One region of the Stenotrophomonas sp. STEN014 genome, then DNA from elsewhere that is predicted to be linked to it. Evidence: predicted binding sites of a transcription regulator. Region 1 holds the regulator's gene; the other holds the start of a gene.

Region 1 (11,252 bases):
GTGCTGGCCAGCTTTGTGGCCCCGGTGGTGATGGGTGGCCTGCGCGTCTCGCAGAAGGCGCTGATGCCGGATTTCAACCGGCTCAATCCGATGAGCGGGCTCAAGCGGCAGTACGGTCCGGAAGCCCTGGCCGAACTGGCCAAGTCCCTGTTGCGGATCGTATTCGTCGGCACCGCCGCCGGGCTGTGCATGTGGCATGGCATGGACCGCTTGCGCGGGCTGCTGCGCATGCCGCTGGAGAGCGCGGCAAGCAGCGGGTTCGGCTTCACCTTGCAGCTGCTGCTGGCCACCGCCGGGGCGATGTGCCTGCTGGCGGCCATCGACGCGCCGTACCAGAAGTGGAACTGGCTGCGGAAGCTGAAGATGACCCGCGAGGAGCTCAAGCGCGAGCTCAAGGAAAGCGAAGGCAGCCCCGAGATCAAGGGCCGCATCCGCCAGATGCAGATGCAGCTGTCGCAGCGGCGGATGATGGAAGCAGTACCCGGCGCCGACGTCGTCGTGGTCAACCCGACCCATTACGCGGTGGCGCTGAAGTACGAAGGTGGCCGCATGAACGCGCCGACGGTGGTGGCCCGCGGTGTCGATGAGCTGGCCCTGCGCATCCGCCAGGTGGCCGACGGCAACAAGGTCGCCATCGTCTCCGCTCCGCCTTTGGCACGCGCCTTGTATAGAGAAGGGCAACTCGGCAAGGAAATTCCCGTGAGACTGTATTCGGCTGTTGCCCAGGTCCTGTCCTACGTCTACCAGCTGCGCCAGTGGCGCACCGGACCCATGCCCGCGCAACCGCCGTTCGAGGTGGATGAGTTCGGCAAGGCAGGCACACCATGAGCATGCAATCGATGCCATTTGGCGTGCGCCGGGTGCTGGAGATGATGCGCAACGGGCTGGGAACGCCGTTGATCGTGCTGGCGCTGCTGGCGATGGTGGTGATGCCACTGGCCGCGCCGGTGCTGGATGCACTGTTCACCTTCAACATCGCCATTTCGCTGATGGTGCTGCTGGCGGTGGTCTATGTGCAGCGGCCGCTGGATTTCACCATCTTCCCGATCGTGCTGCTGATCACCACGATGCTGCGGCTGGCACTGAACGTGGCCTCCACCCGGGTGATCCTGCTCAATGGCCAGAATGGCCACGAGGCGGCCGGCAAGGTGATCGCCTCGTTCGGCGAATTCGTGATCGGCGGCAACTATGCCGTCGGCATCGTGGTGTTCGCGATCCTGACCATCATCAACTTCGTGGTCATCACCAAGGGCGCCGGACGCGTGTCCGAAGTGGCCGCACGCTTCACCCTCGATGCCATGCCCGGCAAGCAGATGGCCATCGATGCCGACCTCAACGCCGGTTTGCTGACGCGCGAGGAAGCCAAGATCCGTCGCGAGGAAGTCCGCGAGGAAGCCGATTTCTACGGTGCGATGGATGGCGCCAACAAGTTCATCCGCGGTGATGCGATCGCCGGCATCCTGATCCTGTTCATCAATCTGCTCGGCGGCCTGGCCGTTGGCGTGCTGCAGCACGGCATGCCGTTCGGCGACGCGGCCGCCACCTACACCCTGCTGTCCATCGGTGACGGTCTGGTCGCGCAGCTGCCGGCGCTGCTGGTGTCCAGCGCGGTCGCACTGCTGGTCACCCGCGCCTCGCGCAAGCAGGACATGAGCCAGGCGATGATGGGCCAGGTGTTCGGCCAGTACCGTGCCCTGGCCATCGCCGCCGGCATCATCGGCCTGGTCGGCCTGGTGCCGGGCATGCCCAACGTCGCCTTCCTGACGCTGGCGGCGATTCTCGGCTTCCTGGCCTGGAAGTTCTGGAAACGTGACGGCGCCGCGGCCGCCAGCGGCGCCGATCCGGCCACCGCGCCCGGCGACATCCCGGGCCTGTCCCCGCCGCAGCCGGCCCCTACCGCCGAGCTGACCTGGGACGAACTGCGCCCGATCGATCCGCTGGGTCTGGAAGTCGGCTACCGTTTGATTCCGCTGGTGGACAAGGCCCAGGGCGGCGAGTTGATGGCGCGCATCAAGGGCGTACGCCGCAAGCTCACCCAGGATGTCGGTTTCCTGATTCCCTCGGTGCATATCCGCGACAACCTGGAGCTGCCGGCGACCGGCTACCGGCTGCTGATCCACGGGGTGCCGGTGGCCAGCGCCGAGATCCATCCCGACCGCGAACTGGCGCTGGATCCGGGTAGCGCACTGGGCCAGCTGGACGGTATTCCCGGCAAGGACCCGGCGTTCGGCCTGGACGCTACCTGGATCCAGCCACACCAGCGCGCCCATGCCGAGTCGATGGGCTACACCGTGGTCGACCCGGCCACCGTGGTCGCCACGCACCTGTCGCACCTGATCCGCGAACACGCGCCCGAGCTGCTCGGCCACGAGGAAGTGCAGCAGCTGCTGGCCACGCTGGCCAAGAGCGCGCCCAAGCTGGTGGAAGATCTCACCCCCAAGGCGCTGCCGATTTCCGTGGTCGCCCGCGTGCTGCAGAACCTGCTCACCGAGCGCATCCCGGTACGGCAGCTGCGCAAGATCGCCGAAGCCCTGGTGGAGAACGCCCCGCAGACCCAGGACCCGGCCATCCTCACCGCTGCCGTGCGCAACGCGCTGGGCCGTTTCATCGTGCAGGAGATCGCCGGAATGTCGGCCGAGCTGCCGGTGTTCACCCTCAACCCGCAATTGGAACGGGTCTTGCAGGAATCCACGCAAGGCAATGGTGCCGCACTGGAACCGGGTCTCGCCGAACGCCTCCATCAGAGTCTTGCCGAATGTGTGGGCAAGCAGGAGGCGCGCAACGAGCCGGCGGTGGTGCTGGTACCAGGCCCGGTCCGCGCCGCACTCGCCCGGATGGTCCGCCACAGCGTGCCCTCGCTGTCGGTGCTGGCCTACAGCGAAGTGCCGGAAGACAAGCGCCTGAAACTGGTCGGCACGATCAGTTGAGGCACTGGAAACCGGCACCCGCGACGGAAAACAGACATCTGAACCCTATCCGCAGCAATGAAGGACGAAGGAGCACCTCCCGCCATGCATGACATTGCCAACGCCCCCTCGCCTTCCTTGCAACCGCACTCCAATTCCCGGTACCACAGCATGAAAATCAAACGTTTCGTCGCCGCCGATATGCGTACGGCCATGAACCTGGTGCGCAAGGAGCACGGCCCGGATGCCGTGATCCTGTCCAACCGGCGGATCGAGGAAGGTGTCGAGATCGTGGCGGCCGCCAGCTACGACGAAGCCGTGGTGCAGCGCGCACTGGAAGCGGCCCGCCCGGCCCCGCCAGCGCCGCCCAAGCCGCGCAGCGCCGCCGAAGCGATCATGGCCGCCGTGACCCGCCGCAAGGCGCCGGAGCCGGAAGCCGTCATTCCCACCACTTCGGCGGTGGCCGCGCTGGCCCGCTCGGCCGTGGGCGCCACCGGCCGCTCCATCGAGAGCAGCACCGACCTGCCCGCCCGCGGCCGTTTCGCCGCGATGCTGCAGCCGCGCCCGGAACCCGCCCCGGCAGCGACAGTGCCGCCGCCGCAGACGTTCGCCACACTGCCGCCGTGTGATGACGAGCCGGTGGTGCCGGCCTTCCTCGCGCCGGGCAGCGCCAGGCAGCCGGTTGCCGTTGCCGCCTCGCAGCCGCTGCAGGCCGCGCCCGTGCCAGCGCTCAACCGCGCCAATTTCCTGATCGATCCACCGCTGGAACCCGCGGCGGAGCCCACCTTTGAAGTGGCGCCCGCTGCGGAAGCTGCCAGCACGCCGGGGACCCCGCCACAGCTGCCGGCCTTGCCGGAACCGGCCGCGGCACCTGCCATCTCCACGGCGGCGGCCGCCCCGACGCTGGTCGCCGTGGCCAGCCCGGTCCCGCACGACGATGCGCAGATGCGCGAGTTGCGCCAGGAAGTGGCCGGCATGCGCCAGCTGATCGAGCGCGAGATGAACCGCTTCACCGATGAGCGCCTGCGCGGCAGCGCCGTGCGGGCCAGCGCGCTGGACCTGATGGACGAATACGGCTTCGACGCCGGCCTGGCCCGGGACGTGGTCATGCAGATTCCGCTGGAGACCGATCCGGCCCGCGCCCGTGGCCTGATGCTGGGGCTGGTCTCGAAGAAGCTGCCGATCGCGCCGATCGACCCGATCGAAAGCGGCGGCGTCATCGCCCTGGTCGGCCCCACCGGCGCCGGCAAGACCACCACCATCGCCAAGCTGGCCTCGCGTTTCGCCGAAGCCCACGCCGCCCGCGACGTGGCCCTGGTCACCACCGACACCCAGCGCATCGGCGCCCGCGAGCAGCTCTACGGCTTCGGCCGCCAGCTCGGCGTGGCCGTGCACGAGGCCAACAGCGGCACCAATCTCACCCAGCTGCTGGAGCGCCTGGCCGACTACAAGCTGGTGCTGATCGACACCGCCGGCCTGGGCCAGCGCGACCGCGCCCTGGCCGCCCAGCTGCAGTGGCTGCGCGCCGCCGGCCAGATCCGCACCTTGCTGGTACTGCCTGCCAATACCAGTTTCCAGGACATGGACGAGGTGGTACGCCGCTTCGGCGCCGCCAATCCGCAGGGGCTGGTGCTGACCAAGCTCGATGAGACCGGCCGGTTCGGTTCGGCGCTGTCGGTGGCGGTGGACCACAACCTGCCGATCACCTGGGTGACCGACGGCCAGGACGTGCCGGAGGACCTGCATCGCGCCTCGGCGGCGAATCTTGTACTTCGCCTTGAAGATTTGCGCCGCGCGGCCGATATGCCCTGCAACCTGGAGTCCAACAATGCCGTCGCGTGAGTACGCCCAACTGACCAACACCTTCCCGCTTTCGGCCACGCGTCGCGAGCCGGCCGGTCCGGTACGCACGATTGCGATCACCGGCGGCAAGGGCGGCGTGGGTAAAACCAACGTCTCGGCCAATATGGCCGTCGCCCTGGCCGGCATGGGCAAACGCACCCTGCTGCTGGACGCCGACCTGGGCCTGGCCAACATCGACGTGATCCTGGGCCTGCAGCCCAAGCACACCCTGGCCGACCTGGTCGCCGGGCGCTGCACGCTGGACGAGGTGATCATCGAAGGCCCCAACGGCGTGCTGGTGGTGCCGGCCGCATCCGGTCGACGGCACATGGCCGAGCTGCAGCCGGCCGAGCATGTCGGTCTGGTCAACGTGTTCTCCGAGCTCGAGCGCGAGCTGGACGTGATGATCATCGACACCGCTGCCGGCATCACCGACAGCGTGCTGACCTTCTGCCAGGCCGCGCAGGACACGGTGGTGGTGGTCTGCGACGAACCGGCCTCGATCACCGACGCCTATGCGCTGATCAAGGTGCTCTCGCGCGAACGCGGCGTGGACCGCATGCAGGTCGTGGCCAACATGGTGCGCGACCCCAACGAAGGCCGTGTGCTGTACGAGAAGCTGGTGCGCGTGTGCGACAAATTCCTGGCGGATGTATCGCTGAATTACCTGGGCTGCGTGCCGCAGGACGACTGGCTGCGCCTGTCGGTGCAGCGCCAGCAGCCGGTGGTGAAGGCGTATCCGTCTTCGCCGGCCGCGCTGGCCCTCCAGGAAATCGCGCTGCGAACCTCGCGCTGGGAAGCCCCGACCGAAGCCCGCGGCGGCGTCGAGTTCTTCCTGGAACGCATCATCCAGCGCGGGGTGCCTGCATGAATCCCGCCGCCCAGTACCGTGAAGTGCAACGCGCCAGCAGCAATGACTGCATCGCCCAGCACGCGGACCTGGTACGCCGCATCGCCCATCACATGGCCGCGCGCCTGCCGGCCAGCGTGGAGATCGACGATCTGATCCAGGCAGGCATGATGGGTCTGCTGGAAGCATCGCGCAGCTACGATGCCGACCAGGGAGCATCGTTCGAGACCTATGCCTCGATCCGCATCCGCGGCTCGATGATCGACGAGATCCGGCGCGGCGACTGGGTGCCACGCTCGGTGCACCGGCGTGCCCGTGAAGCGGCCGGCACCATCCGCCGGCTGGAGCAGGCCAGCGGCCGTGCCGCCAGCGCTACCGAGGTGGCCGAGGCCATGGACATCCCGCTGCCCGAGTACATGCGGCTGATCGAAGACGCCTCGCGTGGCCAGGTGCTGAGCCTGGAATCGCGGATCGAGGACCAGGGCGAGCTGGACACGCCGGCCAGCGGCGGCCCGACCCCGCAGCAGATGCTCGAACGCAGCCAGTTCGGCGCCGAACTGGGCAAGGCCATCGCCCAGTTGCCCGAGCGCGAACAGCTGGTGCTCTCGCTCTACTACGAGCAGGAATTGAACCTGAAGGAAATCGGCGCGGTACTGGGTGTCAGCGAATCGCGTGTCTGCCAGATCCACGGCCAGGCCACGCTGCGCCTGCGCGGCCGATTGAAGATATTCGAGGCGGCAGACGCCGGTCTCGAGGAACCATGAAGAGGAAAGCCCTTTGAACAAGAACATGCGCATCCTGATCGTCGACGACTTCTCGACCATGCGCCGCATCGTCAAGAACCTGCTCGGCGACCTGGGCTTCACCAATACCGCGGAAGCCGAGGACGGGCATGCGGCGCTGTCGCTGCTGCAGAGCCAGCCGTTCGATTTCGTTGTCACCGACTGGAACATGCCGGTGATGACCGGCATCGAGCTGCTCAAGGCGATCCGCGCCGACGCCAGGCTCAAGACCCTGCCGGTGCTGATGGTCACCGCCGAGGCCAAGCGCGAACAGATCATCGAAGCGGCCCAGGCCGGCGTGAACGGCTACATCATCAAGCCGTTCACCGCGCAGACCCTGGAAGAAAAGCTCGGCAAGATCTTCGAGCGTCTGGCGGCGAGCGCCTGATGGCCGGTCACAGCGAAACCCTGGGCGACAAGAGCGCCCTGATCCAGCGCCTGCAGGATGCACTGGCCGCATTGGAGAGCGGTGACGAAGCCGGCTGGCGTCGCGAGATCGACGCGCTGGCCGCGCTGCGCACCCAGCCGATGATGGCCGGCCTGGGCCGGCTGGCCCGCGAACTGGGCCAGGCGCTGGGCGAACTGCCCAGCATCACCACCGATGCCGGCGAACTGGACGATGCCTGCGCGCGCCTGGACCACGTGGTCGAGATGACCGAAAAAGCGACCCATCGCACGCTGGACCTGGCCGAGGAATGCCGCACGCTGACCGAACAGCTGCGCGCCGAAGGCCTGAATCCCGGACAGGACGTGATCCTGGACCGCATCCGCCACAACCTCACCGAGGTGGCGCTGACCCAGAGCTACCAGGACCTGACCGGGCAGATCATCCGTCGCGTGGTCGGCATCGTCCGCCGCGTGCACGAAGGCTTCGGTGCGCTGGGGCTGCCGCCACCGGAGGAAGACGCACGCAATGCCGGGCTGGCTGGCCCGGCGGTCAGCGGCCTGGACCGCCACGCCGTCTCCCAGCATGACGCTGACGACCTGCTCTCGGATCTGGGGCTGTAAACACATGAGTGCTTTTGCCGACGACATCGCCGCCGACTTCATCCTTGAAGCGCAGGAAATCCTCGATCGCCTCGGCGAGCAACTGGTGGCGCTGGAACAGGCCCCGCAGGATGCCGACCAGCTCAATGTGGTGTTCCGCGGTTTCCACACGCTCAAGGGCGGCGCCGGCTTCCTGTCGATCACGCCGATGGTCGAGCTGTGCCATGCGGCAGAAGAAACCCTGGGCATGGCCCGGTCTGGCAAGGCCCAATTGCTGGCCCATCATTTCGATGCCGCCCAGCAATCGCTGGACTGGCTGCAGTCGATGCTCGATGCGGTGTCCGCCGGCACCGACCCGGCTCACGCCCCGGCCAGCCTGATCGCCCAGTTCGACATCGGCGCGGCGCCCGTCGCTGCGCCGGTGAAAACCGCGCCGGCCGCCGCCGACAGCGACCTGATCAGCGAGGACGAATTCGAAGCGCTGCTGGACGCCCTGCACGGCCCCACCGCGCCCGGCGCGGCCCCCGCAGCCAAAGCGGGCGATGACCTGATCAGCGAAGATGAGTTTGAAGCGTTGCTCGACCAGCTGCATGGAGGCGCCGCCCCAGGCGCGCAATCTGCTGCCGCTGCGCCGCCAGCGCCCGCCGCAACGGCAACGCCTCCTGCCCCGGCGTCCCGGCCGGCACCGCCGCCCAAAGCCACAGGCAAGGCGACCGAAGCCGAGCAGACGGTACGCGTGGACACCAAGCGGCTGGATGCCATCGTCAACCTGATCGGTGAGCTGGTACTGGCCCGCAACCGTCTCAAGACCCTGCGCACGCGGTTGAAGGACGAGGAACTGGATCGTGCCGTGTCCACCCTGGATATCGCCACCGCGCGCCTGCAATCGGCAGTCATGCGCACGCGCATGCAGCCGGTCGGCAAGGTGTTCTCGCGCTTCCCCAAGGTCGCCCGTGACGTCGCGCGCTCGTTGAACAAGGAAGTGGACCTGGAGCTGATCGGCGCCGACACCGAGCTGGACCGCAATCTGGTCGAAGCCTTGGCCGATCCGCTGGTGCACCTGGTGCGCAACGCCATCGACCACGGCGTGGAAGCGCCCGACTTGCGTGAAGCGCAGGGCAAACCGCGCGTGGGCCAGGTCCGCCTGACCGCGCAGCAGGAAGGCGACTACGTCTCCATCGAGATCCAGGATGACGGGGCCGGCATCGATCCCGAGCGCCTGCGCGCCAAGGCCCGCGAGAAGGGCCTGATCGATCCGGAAGCCGCCGCCCGCCTGAGCAGCGAGGAATGCCTGCACCTGGTGTTCCTGCCCGGCTTTTCGACCAAACAGCAGGTCACCGACATCTCCGGCCGCGGCGTGGGCATGGACGTGGTGCAGTCGCGCATCCGCGAACTCAGCGGCCAGATCCAGATCCAGTCCGAACTCGGTCGCGGCAGCCGCTTCCTGATCCGTGTGCCGTTGACCCTGGCAATCCTGCCGACGCTGCTGGTGCAGGCCGGTCAGGATGTCTACGCGCTGCCGCTGGCGCGCGTGATGGAAGTGCTGCACGCCCCGGCCACCGCGCTGGGCTGGTTCGACGGCCGCGCGGTGCTGGACCGCAAATCGCACACGCTGGCACTGGTGGACCTGCGCCGCTGGCTGGACGTGACCCCGGCGGCCTCGCAGCTGCTGACCATTGTCGTGCTGCAGGTCGGCGAAGCGCGCTTCGGCCTGGTGGTGGATCAGGTGCGTGGCCGCGAAGAAGTGGTGATCAAACCCCTGCCCAAGGCGCTGCGCGGTCTGCCGGGCTACGCCGGCGCGACCCTGATCGGTGATGGCCGCATGGCGCTGATCCTCGACGTCGATGGCCTGCGCAACCCGCAGGACTGACGCTTCCCGTTCAAGTAGCCCCACTCAAGGCCGATATCTTTCAAATGGACAGACTCAGCATCATCGGACTTTTTCTCGCGCTGGCCTCGCTGGTCGGCGGCAGCATCCTGAAAGGTGCCGGGCTGTCGTCGCTGTGGTCGCCGGCGGCGTTTGTGATCGTCATCGTCGGCACGGCGGCGGCGATCCTGCTGCACACCTCGCCAGCCGTCTTCAAGCACGCCTTCAAGATCGTGCGCTGGGTGGTGCGGCCGCCGGAAAGTGACCGTCAGGCATTGATCCAGCAGATCGTGGACTGGAGCAACATCGCCCGCCGCCAGGGTCTGCTCGGACTGGAACCGCAGGTGGAGCTGCAGGACGACCCGTTCGTACGCAAAGGCCTGCAACTGGTGGTCGATGGCGTGGAGCCGGAAACCATCCGCCACATCATGGAGATCGAACTGGGCAGCCAGGAACACCGTGACCTGGCCGCGACCAAGGTGTTCGAGGGCATGGGCATCTACGCCCCAACCCTGGGCATCATCGGCGCGGTGCTGGGCCTGATCGCGGTCATGAAGAACCTGGCCGATCCGAGCAAGCTCGGTCACGGCATCGCCGCGGCGTTCACCGCCACCATCTACGGCATCGCCTCGGCCAACCTGCTGTTCCTGCCCGTGGCCGCCAAGCTCAAGGGCGTGATCGCCCACAACAGCCGCGAGCACGAGATGATCATCGAAGGGCTGATCGCCATTGCCCAGGGCGAGAACCCGCGCAATATCGAAACCAGCCTGGCCGGCTTCGTGAACTGAGCCATGGCCCGTCGCAAACCACACGAAGAACACGGCAACCACGAGGCATGGGCGATCCCGTATGCCGACCTGATGACGCTGCTGCTCGCCTTTTTCGTGGTGATGTATGCCATTTCCTCGGTCAACGAGGGCAAATACCGGGTGATGGCCGATGCGTTGACCACCGCCTTCGGCGGCGCGCCGCGTACCGTCAGCCAGGTGCAGGTGGGCAACCAGCAGCTGCAGGGGGGCGGTTTTGACAGCCCCTCGGTGATCCGCGCCCCAAGCATGACCGGCGGCGCGATGAATGACCCTACCCGCTTGCCGGCGATGGCCTCGCAGATGCGTATGCCCGTATCGATGCGCGACCACGCGCAGCTGCAACGGGCCGAGCGCCAGCTCAACCAGATCGCCGACCAGCTCAGCGAAGCCCTGGCCCCGCTGGTCAAGCAAGGGGTGATCACCGTGCGCCGCACCGAGCTGTGGATCGAGGTCGAGATCAACAGCGACATCCTGTTCGGCACCGGCTCGGCGGCACTGGACCGCGACGCCCGCCAGACCCTGGCCAAACTGGCCGAAGTGCTGCAGGCCGCGCCCAATGGCGTGCGCGTGGAGGGCCATACCGACAACCTGCCGATCGCCACCGCGCAGTTCCCGTCCAACTGGGAGCTGTCGGCCGCGCGCGCGGCCAGCGTGGTGCACCTGTTCGCCGATCACGGGGTGCAGCCGGACCGGCTGGCGATGGTGGGCTACGGCGAATTCCGCCCGCGCGACAGCAACACGCTGGCCGAAGGCCGCAACCGCAACCGCCGGGTGATGGTGATCATCCTGGCCGATTCCGCCGCCAGCGTGGACGCGCTGTCCGACGGCATCACCACCGCGGCTGCCGACGCCCCTGCGCCGGCCAGCGCCGGCGACGGCGCCCCCCCGCCAGCCCGGGCCGCCAGCCCGGTCCTGACGGATGCTATTGAAGGAGTGCATTGATGCGTATCTGGGCCGTTGCCAACCAGAAAGGTGGCGTTGGCAAAACCACAACCACGCTGGCGCTGGGCCGCGGCCTGGCCGCGCTGGGCCACAAGGTCCTGCTGATCGACCTGGATCCGCACTCCTCGCTGACCCGCGCGTTCGGCGTCCCGCTCGAACCGGCACCGACCGGCGTACTGGAGCTGTTCGCCACGCCGCCGGCCGACATCGGCACGCTCAGCCATGCCAGCCGCATTCCCGGCCTGGATTACCTGTGCGCCCAGGCGG
Region 2 (11,252 bases), on a different contig from region 1:
TCGTCTTCGCGGAAGTTCCAGAAGTCGGCATCGCCACGGATCTTCAATGCCGGCTCGCGGTACTGCGGTTGTTCCTGCCACTGGCCGTAGCTGTTGGGCTCGTAATGCGGCAGACCGCCGTAGTTGCCATCCACACGCATGGCGCCATCGCGATGGTTGCTGAATACCGGGCAGCGGGCGGCGTTGACCGGGATCTGGTGGTGGTTGACGCCCAGCCGGTAACGCTGCGCATCGGTGTAGGCGAACAGGCGTGCCTGCAACATCTTGTCCGGCGACGGACCGATACCCGGTACCAGGTTGCTGGGGGCGAATGCGGACTGCTCCACGTCCTGGTACCAGTTCACCGGGTTGCGATTGAGTTCGAACTCGCCCACCTCGATCAACGGGTAATCGCTCTTGGGCCAGACCTTGGTAAGGTCGAACGGATGGATGCGGTAGGTTTCCGCTTCCAGCTCCGGCATGACCTGCACGAACAGTTTCCACTTCGGGAACTCGCCGCGCTCGATCGCCTGGAACAGGTCGCGGCCATGGCTTTCGCGGTCTTTGCCGACCAGCACTTCGGCCTGCGCATCGGTCAGCGCCTGCACGCCCTGCTGGGTGATGAAATGGAACTTCACCCAGAAGCGCTCGCCGCCTTCATTGGTGAAGCTGTAGGTGTGCGAGCCGAAGCCGTTCATATGGCGGAAGCTGCGCGGGATGCCGCGGTCGCTCATCACCACGGTGACCTGCATCAGGGCTTCCGGCAGCAGTGTCCAGAAGTCCCAGTTGTTGCGGGCGCTGCGCAGGTTGGTGTGCGGGTCGCGCTTGACCGCCTTGTTGAGGTCGCCGAACTTGCGCGGATCACGCAGGAAGAACACCGGGGTGTTGTTGCCGACCAGGTCCCAGTTGCCTTCCTCGGTGTAGAACTTCAGCGCGAAGCCCCGGATGTCGCGCTCGGCGTCGGCGGCGCCACGCTCGCCGGCCACGGTGGTGAAGCGGGCGAACATCTCGGTCTGCTTGCCCACCGCCGAGAAGAGCTTGGCGCGGGTGTACTTGCTGATGTCATGGGTGACGGTGAAGGTGCCGAATGCACCGGAGCCCTTGGCGTGCATACGACGCTCGGGAATGATCTCGCGGTTGAGGTTGGCCAGCTTCTCCAGCAGCCACACGTCTTCCATCAGCAACGGGCCGCGCGGGCCGGCGGTCTTGCTGTTCTGGTTGTCCACCACCGGCGCACCGAAGGCGGTGGTCAGCGGCGTTACCGCCGCGTCGCCATGCTGCTGCTTGGGGGTGGTGCTGGTGTCACGCTGCGACTGTGCGGCCTGCTCGGGGGAGGGGGCGCTGTGGTACGGACAGGTCGGCTTGGTGTCGTTGCTGCTCATGGCTGGCTCCAGCGGGGCGGGGGATGGGTTTCCAGCCCTGACTGTAGCCATGCCGTGGTGAAATGGGTAATCGAATGATGTGCTCGCAGTGATAGTGATTGGCTATCAAAGTTCCAGTTGGAATTCGCGGGCCCTCTTGCTACCCGTGCCGGGCGGGGCAAGCGTTCGGTTGATGTGAAAATTTCGCGTAGCGGTAGCTGCCGGCGGCCTTCTCGACCACTCCGGTGTCGCAGATCGCAAACAAGGCGGTGCACAGAACCCGGCCTCGCGTGCGGGTTATCGACGTTGCGGTCTTAGAAACGCAAGGGCCGCACTGGGGCGGCCCTTCGTTAAGCGGTCGAGTGCAGGGCACGATCCCCGCGGATATCCATCGCATCGATTACAGCAGGGATTTCACCCGGTACAGCGCTTCCAGCGCCTGTTTTGGAGTCAGTTCATCCGGGTCGATGGCCTGCAGGGCATCCAACGCTGCCGAACTCGGTGCGGCAAACAGACCAAACTGCTGTGGTGCATCCAATGCCTGTGGCGCCATGGCCGCGCTCTGGGTTTCGCCGCCGCGCTGTTCGAGCTCGGCCAGTCGGCGTCGTGCCTGCGCCACGGTGGCCTTGGGCAGCCCGGCCAGTGCGGCCACCTGCAGGCCGAAGCTGCGATTGGCCGGGCCGTCCTTCACCGCGTGCATGAACACCAGCGCCTCGCCATGCTCGACCGCATCGAGATGCACATTGGCGATGCCGCTGGCGCCGCCTTCGTGGCTCTCGTCGGCCAGTGCGGTCAATTCGAAATAGTGGGTGGCGAACAGCGTGTAGCAGCGGTTCTGGTAGGCCAGATGGCGGGCGACCGCATCGGCCAGGGCCAGACCGTCATAGGTCGAGGTGCCACGGCCGATCTCGTCCATCAGCACCAGCGAATGCGCGGTGGCATGGTGCAGGATGTAACTGGTCTCGGCCATTTCCACCATGAAGGTGGATTGGCCCTTGGCCAGGTCGTCACCGGCGCCAATGCGGGTCAGGATGCGGTCGATCGGGCCGATCACCGCACGGCTGGCCGGCACGAAGCTGCCGATATGCGCCAGCAGCACGATCAGCGCGTTCTGCCGCATATAGGTCGACTTGCCGCCCATGTTCGGGCCGGTGATCACCAGCATGCGGCGGTCCGGATGCAGGTCCAGATCATTGGGCTCGAACGGCGCTTCGCGCACGGCTTCCACCACCGGATGACGTCCGCGTTCGATGCGCAGGCACGGTTCTTCCTGCAGCTGCGGCGGTGACCAGTCCAGCGCCTGCGCGCGTTCGGCAAAGCCGGCCAGCACGTCCAGTTCGCTGAGGGCGCCGGCGCAGCGCTTGAGCGGCTCCAGATGCACGGCAATGGTGTCGAGCAGGCCTTCGTACAGCAGTTTCTCGCGGCTGAGTGAACGTTCGCGGGCCGACAGCACCTTGTCCTCGAAGTTCTTGAGCTCTTCGGTGATGTAGCGCTCGGCATTGGTCAGGGTCTGTCGGCGGGTGTAGTGCACCGGCGCCTTGTCGGCCTGGCCTTTGCTGATCTCGATGTAGTAGCCGTGTACCCGGTTGTAGCCGACCTTCAGCGTGGCAATGCCGCTGGCTTCGCGCTCGCGCAGCTCCAGATCGATCAGGAACTGGTCGGCATTGGTCGAGAGCCGGCGCAGCTCGTCAAGCTCGGCGTCGAACCCTTCGGCGATCACGCCGCCGTCGGCCAGCTTCAGCGGCGGTTGTTCGGCGATCGCGCGGGCCAGCAGCTGCGCGCTTTCATCATGGGAGCCCAGTTCGGCGCGCAGCTGTTGCAGGCGCGGCGAATCCAGTGGCTGCAGTTGCGCGGCGATCGCCGGCAACAGTGCCAGGCCGTCACGCAGCGTGGAAAAATCGCGCGGGCGTGCCGAGCGCAGCGCCATGCGGGTGAGGATGCGTTCGATATCACCCAGCGCGCGGAAGCTCTCGCGCAGATCGGTGTCGGCGCCGCGATCGATCAGTGTGGCGACCGCGTGGTGACGCTGCTGCAGCACCTCGCGCAGTCGCAGCGGACGGTGCAGCCAGCGCCGCAGCAGGCGCCCGCCCATCGGCGAGACGGTGCTGTCGAGTACGCCCAGCAAGGTGTTGCGGGTGTCGCCGTCCACGCGCGTGTCAAGTTCCAGATGGCGGCGGGTGGCGGCGTTCATCGCGATCGCCTCACCGGCGTTTTCCATCGCGATGGAGGTCAGATGGGGCAGGCGCTGCTTCTGGGTTTCCTCGACATAGCCCAGCAACGCGCCGGCGGCGGCGGTCGCGCGCGGTTTGTCGTCGATACCGAAGCCGGAAAGATCATGCAGCTTGAAGAAATTCAACAGCTGGCGGCGGCCGCTGTCGGCATCGAACAGCCACGGCGCACGCCGCCGCACGCCGCTGCGCTGGCGCAGGAATTCCGGCCAGCCGTCTTCGTCGGGGACCAGCAGCTCGGCCGGTTCCAGGCGGGCCAGTTCGGCTTCCAGTGCGTCGTCGCTGTCGACTTCGTTGACCAGGAAGCGGCCACCGGCCAGATCAGCCCAGGCCAGGCCGTAGCCGGCCTTGTTGCACGAAATTGCCATCAGCAAGGTGTCGCGGCGCTCGTCCAGCAAGGCCTCGTCGGTGACGGTGCCGGGGGTGACCACGCGCACCACCTTGCGCTCGACCAGGCCCTTGGCCAGCGCCGGGTCGCCGATCTGCTCGCAGATCGCCACCGATTCGCCCAGCGCCACCAGGCGCGCCAGATAGCCTTCGAAGGAGTGCACCGGCACGCCGGCCATCGGGATCGGCGCGCCGCCGGAGCTGCCACGCTGGGTCAGGGTGATATCCAGCAGGCGCGCGGCCTTGCGTGCATCGTCGTAGAACAGCTCGTAGAAATCGCCCATCCGGAAGAACAGCAGCAGGTCCGGGTAGTCGGACTTGGCGGCGAAAAACTGCTTCATCAGCGGGGTGTGTTCGGGCTTTTTCTCGGTCACGCGCTTTCCACTTCGATTGCCGGGCAGCCGGGCTGCCACAAAGGCGTCATTGTAGGGGCAGCCTGAGGGCGGGACGACGGCCGGGCTTGGCCGTTCAGTTGCCGCGGCCTTCGGCCAGCGGCACCCGCGAGCCGTCGAGCAGGCCGCGGCTGAGCTTGCCGTTCTCGATGAACAGCAGTTCGCCGTTCTCACCGTTCTTGATGCTGCTGTCGATGGCGATGATGCGATCACCGTGGAAGCTGCTCACGTGCGGCATCGAGGTGTGGCCGACCACGATCCGCCGCAGGTCCAGCTGCTCCAGCACCTGTTGCACGCCGGCAGTGTCCAGCTGGCCATCGAAATAGCCGCGGTACCAGATCGGGCTGGTCTTGCCGTCATACAACGGGGCAAGCTTGGGATCGGCTTTCAGCTCGGCCCGGGGACGGCCGAGCGAAGCCCGGTAGGCGGCATTGGTGGCAGCCGGGTCCAGCGCCAGCTGGATCGCCTCGGGCGAAATGCCACCGTGCAGGAACAGGGTATCGCCAATGCGCAGCAGCACCGGGCGGGTGCGCAGCCATTGGCCGATCACCGAATCGGCGCCATACAGCTGCGGATAGCTCTGGCCCAGCAGCTGCGCGCTGCGCAGGTATTTGGGATTGACGTAGCTCAGGTTGTCGTAGAGCACCATCGTCTCGTGATTGCCGAGAACGAAGTGCACCGCGCCGCCCGCCTTTGCCGCCTGCTGCTGCAGGCTGTACAGCAGCCAGAACGCCTCGGTGACCTGCGGACCACGATCAAACACGTCGCCAGCGATCACCAGCGTGTCGCGGCCCAGCGCCCAGCGGTCCTTGCCATCGATCACCTTGTTGGCGCGCAGCAGCCGCACCAGCAGCCCGTACTGGCCATGGATATCGGACAGGGCCACGATGCGGGCCGCGGCAGGCAGCGAGGAGGCTGAAGCCGGCAGTGGCTGCAGTACGGTCAGCGGGCGCGGGTAGCCGCACTGCGACGGAACCGTGGTGGTGGCGCGGCGGGTGAGCGTGCGCTCGACCACCCGGTCATTGCAGATCCATCGCGCCTGCAGTTGTCGCCCGTTGCGGAAGATATAGGGACCGTCGCTGTCCACGTGCGCCGCCGGGGCGGAGGCCTCTCTGGCGCTGGCCACGCCGGGCAGCAGCAGGGCAGCGTGGAGCAGCAGGGCGGCCCAGCGGGTAACGGTACGGGCAAATGACATGGACGACATCCGGCAGACGAGGGGGCAGGCGGGGGTGGGCATCCGCCACCCCATGCTACGTGGCCGCACGCGTGCGGGCATCGGCCATTGGTTGGCCGGACCGGCGAAGCTAATGTGCTACCGGCCCTGCGCCGGCGCAGAGAAGTCAGCGGTTCTGCAGGGAAGCACGGTCCGGGGCTTCCGGCAGGCTGTCGTCGGCCAGCACGATGCGGTTGCGGCCCTGTTTCTTGGCCTGGTACATCGCGGCATCGGCGCGTGCCATGACCCGCTCGTAATCCGGGTGCCCGTCATACAGGGCGACCCCGATGCTGGTGGTGATCGCCAATGGCTGGCCATCGGCCAGGGGCACGGGTGAATCGGAAATACGCCGGCACAGACCATCGGCGATGACCAGCGCCTGACGCTCGTCCACCGCCACCAGCACCACCACGAACTCCTCGCCGCCATAGCGGAACACGTAGTCGCTGCCACGGGTGAACTGGCTGAGCATGCCGGCGATGTGCTGCAGGGCGCGGTCGCCGGCCTCATGGCCGTGCTGGTCGTTGATGCTCTTGAAGTGATCCAGATCCAGCAGCAACACTGCAAAGCCGGCCTTGTTTTTGCTCGCCAGCTCGATTTCCCGGCGCAGGACGGTAGGCAGGAAGCGGCGATTGAGCAGGTTGGTCAGGGCATCGCAGCCGGCGTCCAGTTCACCGATACGCTCGAACAGCATCCCCAGCAGGTTGCGTATCTGGCCGACGCGGGCACGCACTTCCTGCAGATGGGCCGAACGCACCTTGAGGTCGCGCTTTGTATCCAGGGTGTCATGCAGGGTCTGGTCCACTGCGGCCATCAGCGCGCAGATCTGCTGGGTTTCGGAGCTTTCACCGAAGCTGGGAATGCCCTTGTGGGTCAGCCACAGGCCGAACTCGGAGCCGGCCAGCGACTGGAACTCCGGCGTCTCGTTCTGGCTGGCCAACGCATAAAGCAAGGTGTTTTCCCAGTCCAGCAGCAGGGCGCGCTGTCGTTCGCGCTCGGTACCCACGTTCTGCACCAGCGAGAACAGCCGGTATGCCGCATCCGTGCGCGAGGAGCGTTCGCGTGCATTGGAGTAGGCCAGGGTCATGCATTCCAGTGCGATGTCGAACGAGGCGGTAAGGCAGGCAACGGCGGCGTGCGCCTGCTCGCTGTGTCCGGCCTGCTCGCTGATCAGCTGGAAAAGCCGCTGTTTCAGCACCCGCATGCCGCGGGTCACCAGGTCGACGGGGATACCGACCCGGGCGTGGACATCGCCCACCACGCGCTGGGCGGCGATCAGCGATTCCACCCGTTCCGGCGTGGCCAGCAGCAGATCCCGCACCCAGCGTTGCATGGCCGGCTGCAGGCGCGTGCGCACCTGGTCGTGTGACAGCAGCCGTGAGGCCCGCTTGTCATCCAGCATCACCTGATAGAAATGCACCGCCATTTCGGCCGCGCCGGTATCGGCAAGCTGGGCCAACACCTGCGTCGCGGCAGGGCCGGCTTCGGTCAGTCCGCGTTGCCAGGCGGCAACCAGCGCCGGATTCTCGGTGTCGATAGCGGACGAAACGGCGGTAATGCTGTGCATGACAGAGTGCGCGACTGCTCAAGGTAAGCAGCCGTTATCGGCAGAAAGGGCAAGTACTTTAGCGGTGAACCGGGATGGAGGTCACGGCCGGCGGGAACGGGGCAGGGGATTGGGGCGGGAAAGGCTGCGGTCGGGGGGGGGCGCTGGTTGACTTGACAAATCGGGTGCAATGGTCACTTTCCGGACCTGGGGCAGGTGCCACGACGCCTTCACGTGATGGATGCGCCGGGTTCTTGCGATAATCCGATCCGGCGCATTGGAGTGCGCGTTGGGGATGGCATGGTGGAAGGATGCAAGGTGGCAGGTGCACGTGGCGCAACGATGATCGTCGCCATGCTCCTGCTGGCACTGGTAGGTGTGGTCTGGTCCGGGGCAGGCAATGCTGGGCCGCTGCAGCTTGACCGTGACTATCTGCTGGTTGGCGCGGCCACCGATCAACCGGCGCCGATACGGACCTGTTCGCCGGAGGCGCTGGCGCGGCTGAACGATGGCATCGATATTCCGGCGCCCGCCGGCGGCTGGTCCGGCGCCCCGCAGGCGGTGGATGTGTTCAACGTGTTCGCCGGCGAGGTGATGATCCATCACGGTGACCGCCAGGTCTGCGGACACATGCAGGACGCGCGCACCCGCGATTCCCGGTTCCGGGCCGGTATCGGCATGGTGGTGGTGCCCAAGGCCGGCAGCCGTGAGCCGATCCAGGTCGCCTGGGAGCCGCCGCTCAAGGCCCGCTGGATTCCGACGGTACGACTGGGGGCCCCCAGTCCGGTGCAGCAGATCGATACCGTGCGACTGCTGATCCGCACCGCCTGCATCGCCATCGCGTTGGCATTGGCGTTGTCGGCGCTGATTGGTTTTCTCACCACGCTCGGGCGCGAATTCCTGTTGTACGCGCTGGTGTGCGTGCTGCTGGTGGTCTGGCAGTCGGTACTGAGCGGGCTGAGCGGCTATCCCGAGCCGTGGTTGCCGGTGGGGCGCACGGCGGCGTGGTGGCAGGTCGCGCTGTCCTCGCTGCGGGTCGCGGTGATGGGCTGGATCATGTGGCGGCTGTGCGGGGGACCGCGGGTGCTGCAGCGCTCGCGGCCGGTGATGAAGGGCCTGCTGGCTGTGCTGGTCGTGCTCGCGCTGGGCGCGCCGGCGATGCCGTGGCCACTGCTGTCGTGGGTGGGAATGGCCCTGGACCACCTGTTCCTGCTGATCTGCGCGCTGACCTTCCTGCTGGGGGGCGTATCGCTGTGCCGGCGCAATTTCAGGGCGCTGGAGGGGCTGGCGGCGGTGCTGCCGCTGCTGGTGATCGAACTGGCGGATCTGTTCGGCAGCCGGCTGCTGGTCCAGTACCGGGTCGAAATCATCCAGCTGTCGGTCACCTGGTTTTTGATGGTCTCGGCCTATTCACTCAACCGTGGCCTGGGCCGTCTGCGCCAGCAGCGCGACGAGATGCGGCATCTGGCCGACACCGATGCGCTTACCGGTCTGCCCAACCGTCGCGCCGGCTTGCGCCAGCTGGAGCAGTACATGCAGCAGGCGCGCGCCAGTGCACAGCCGCTGTCGATCGGCTTTCTCGATATCGATCTGTTCAAGCAGATCAATGACCGCTACGGCCACGATGTGGGCGACGAGGTGCTGGTGCTGGTCGCCAGGACGCTGGCGCAAGGCGTGCGTAACAAGATGGATGTGATCCGCATGGGCGGCGAGGAGTTCCTCGTGCTGCTGCCGGGCACAACGGCCGGCGTGGCTGCGCCGCGGCTGGAGCAGATGCGCGAGAAAATCACGCACAACGCCCGGAATCTGCAGCATGAAGGGCTGGTGGTGACGGTCAGCATCGGGCTGGCGCAGCTGCAGGCGCGGGACGAGGATGTGGCCGGGCTGATGCGGCGGGCCGACAACGCGATGTACCGGGCCAAGCGCGCGGGCCGCAATCGCGTGGTGGATGCGGGCTCGGAGCTGGAAACCGCCTGAACCGGCCGCGCGCTGTTCGGGCAGCAGGCGATGGCGGATAATCGCCCGATGACAATCCGAATCAACAAGCACATTGCCGAAACCGGCTTCTGTTCCCGCCGTGAGGCCGATCGCCTGCTCGCCGCCCGCCGCGTCACCGTCAACGGCATCGTTGCCGGCACCGGCGCCGTGGTGGGCGAGGGCGATCAGGTGCTGGTCGATGGCCAGCCGCTGCGCACCCGCGCCGTTCACAAGAGCACTGGCCGTCGCCATGTCTATATCGCGCTGAACAAGCCGGTGGGCATCACCTGCACCACCGAGACCGAGGTCAACGGCAACATCGTCGACTTCGTCGGGCACGAGCAGCGGATTTTCCCGATCGGCCGGCTGGACAAGGATTCCGAAGGCCTGATCCTGATGACCAGCAATGGTGACATCGTCAACAAGATCCTGCGTGCAGAAAACGGCCATCAGAAGGAATACCTGGTGGCCGTCAACAAGCCGGTCACCGACCAGTTCCTGCGCGGCATGGCCCGTGGTGTGCGCATCCACAACGAGATGACGCTGCCGTGCCGCACCTCGCGCATCGCCAAATTCGGCTTCCGCATCATTCTCGAGCAGGGTCTGAACCGGCAGATCCGGCTGATGGCCGCGGAGTTCGGCTACCGCGTCACCCAGCTGCGGCGCGTGCGCATCGACAACATCAAGCTCGGTGCACTCAAGCCCGGACAGTGGCGCAATCTCACCGAACAGGAGTTGCGCGGCCTGCTGCCGCAACAGACCGATTGGTGAAGTGTGACCGGCTCGCTGCCGTCTCTGCGTGCGGTGGCTAGAATCCCAGATGCCCACCTGATGCCAGCCGCCGGATCGGAAACCGAGCATGATCAAACCCGCGCTTCCCGCCAATGAAGCCGAACGTCTGGCGGCGCTGCACCGCTACCGCATCCTGGATACCGCGCGTGAGCAGGAGTTCGAGGATCTGGTGACCATCGCCCGCACACTGTGCGGGACGGCGATGGGCGCGGTGACCCTGATCGATCAGGACCGCCAATGGTTCAAAGCGCTGCAGGGGTTTGAGAGCGAGCAGACCACGCGTGACGAGGCGTTCTGCGCCCATGCCATTCTCCAGCCGGGGCAGCTGACCGTGGTTCGGGATGCGCGGCAGGATGCCCGCTTTTGCGGCAATCCGGCGGTGGTTGGGGAACCGAACATCCGCTTCTATGCCGGTGCCCCCCTGTTGAGCAGTGACGGCCATGCGCTGGGAACCCTGTGTGTGTTCGATTCGGCGCCCGGCATGCTGGATGCGGACCGTGCCAGCGCCCTGCGCGCGCTGTCGCGGCAGGTGGGACGGATGATGGAAATGCGTCTGCTGCGCCGCGAGATCGACCATCACCATCGCGAGCACGCGTGGTACGAGGCACGGCTGGCCGAGTACTACCAGCAGCTGGAACAGACCAATCTGGAGCTGTCCGAACAGACCCGCACCGATCCGCTGACCGGCCTGCCCAACCGCCGCGCCCTGGCCGCGGCGATGTCCGCCTCGATCGAACGCGCCGTCGAAGGGCCGCCGGCGGTGGCCATCGTCGATATCGACCACTTCAAGAGGGTCAACGACATCCACGGCCACAGCGAGGGCGACCGCGTGCTGACCGAGCTGGCCGATGTGCTGCGCGCGCAGTTTGCCGGACGTGGCATGGCTGCCCGCTTCGGTGGCGAGGAATTCGTGATCCTGATGCCCGGGACCCCGCTGCACCAGGCCGAATTGCAATGCCACTACCTGCGCGAGGCCGTGCGCCTGTTGCCGATCGGGCTGCCGTTGTCGGTCAGCATCGGTCTGGCCGCGCACCGTGCCGGGGAAACCCCGGCCGATACCCTGCGCCGGGCCGATGCCGCGCTCTACCAGGCCAAGGCCCAGGGCCGCGACCGGGTCGTGCTGGCCGACTGAGCCGGCCCTGCCGGCAGGACGGAGCGAGCTCGTTGCCGTGTGTGGCGCTCAGCTGGCGGTGGCGGCCGGCCGCAGGCGGTTGAGCAGCGGATGCAGGAACACGCCACCGAGGATGATCGTCACACCCAGATAGAACTGCGCTGACAGTTCATGCTGCTCGGCCAGGAACAGCATCGCCAGCACAATGGCGTACACCGGCTCCAGGTTGGTTACCAGCTGCACCGTGTAGGCGCTCAGGTGGCGCA

Evidence for each region. Region 1 encodes FliA, which starts transcription of late flagellar genes. Its sites were predicted from a motif close to TAAAGTTTNNCNNNCNNNGGCCGATAA; they were not measured.
Region 2: a site for FliA is predicted at 7,162-7,188, ahead of ACVOMC_RS08500 (GGDEF domain-containing protein). Genes of this name have one in related genera too.

The regions. Positions count from the first base shown of each region.
Region 1 is NZ_JBRREN010000006.1:59,991-71,242, reverse strand. Features, by position in the region: gene flhB (flagellar biosynthesis protein FlhB) at 1-828, shown strand, start outside; gene flhA (flagellar biosynthesis protein FlhA) at 825-2,927, shown strand; gene flhF (flagellar biosynthesis GTPase FlhF) at 3,078-4,748, shown strand; gene ACVOMC_RS09910 (MinD/ParA family ATP-binding protein) at 4,735-5,619, shown strand; gene ACVOMC_RS09905 (RNA polymerase sigma factor FliA) at 5,616-6,362, shown strand; gene cheY (chemotaxis response regulator CheY) at 6,376-6,768, shown strand; gene ACVOMC_RS09895 (protein phosphatase CheZ) at 6,768-7,388, shown strand; gene ACVOMC_RS09890 (chemotaxis protein CheA) at 7,393-9,237, shown strand; gene ACVOMC_RS09885 (flagellar motor protein) at 9,282-10,022, shown strand; gene motD (flagellar motor protein MotD) at 10,026-10,985, shown strand; gene ACVOMC_RS09875 (ParA family protein) at 10,985-11,252, shown strand, end outside.
Region 2 is NZ_JBRREN010000005.1:32,119-43,370, reverse strand. Features, by position in the region: gene ACVOMC_RS08515 (catalase) at 1-1,361, opposite strand, end outside; gene mutS (DNA mismatch repair protein MutS) at 1,741-4,296, opposite strand; gene ACVOMC_RS08505 (metallophosphoesterase) at 4,424-5,542, opposite strand; gene ACVOMC_RS08500 (GGDEF domain-containing protein) at 5,688-7,127, opposite strand; gene ACVOMC_RS08495 (GGDEF domain-containing protein) at 7,425-9,083, shown strand; gene ACVOMC_RS08490 (pseudouridine synthase) at 9,132-9,854, shown strand; gene ACVOMC_RS08485 (GGDEF domain-containing protein) at 9,943-11,007, shown strand; gene ACVOMC_RS08480 (DMT family transporter) at 11,056-11,252, opposite strand, start outside.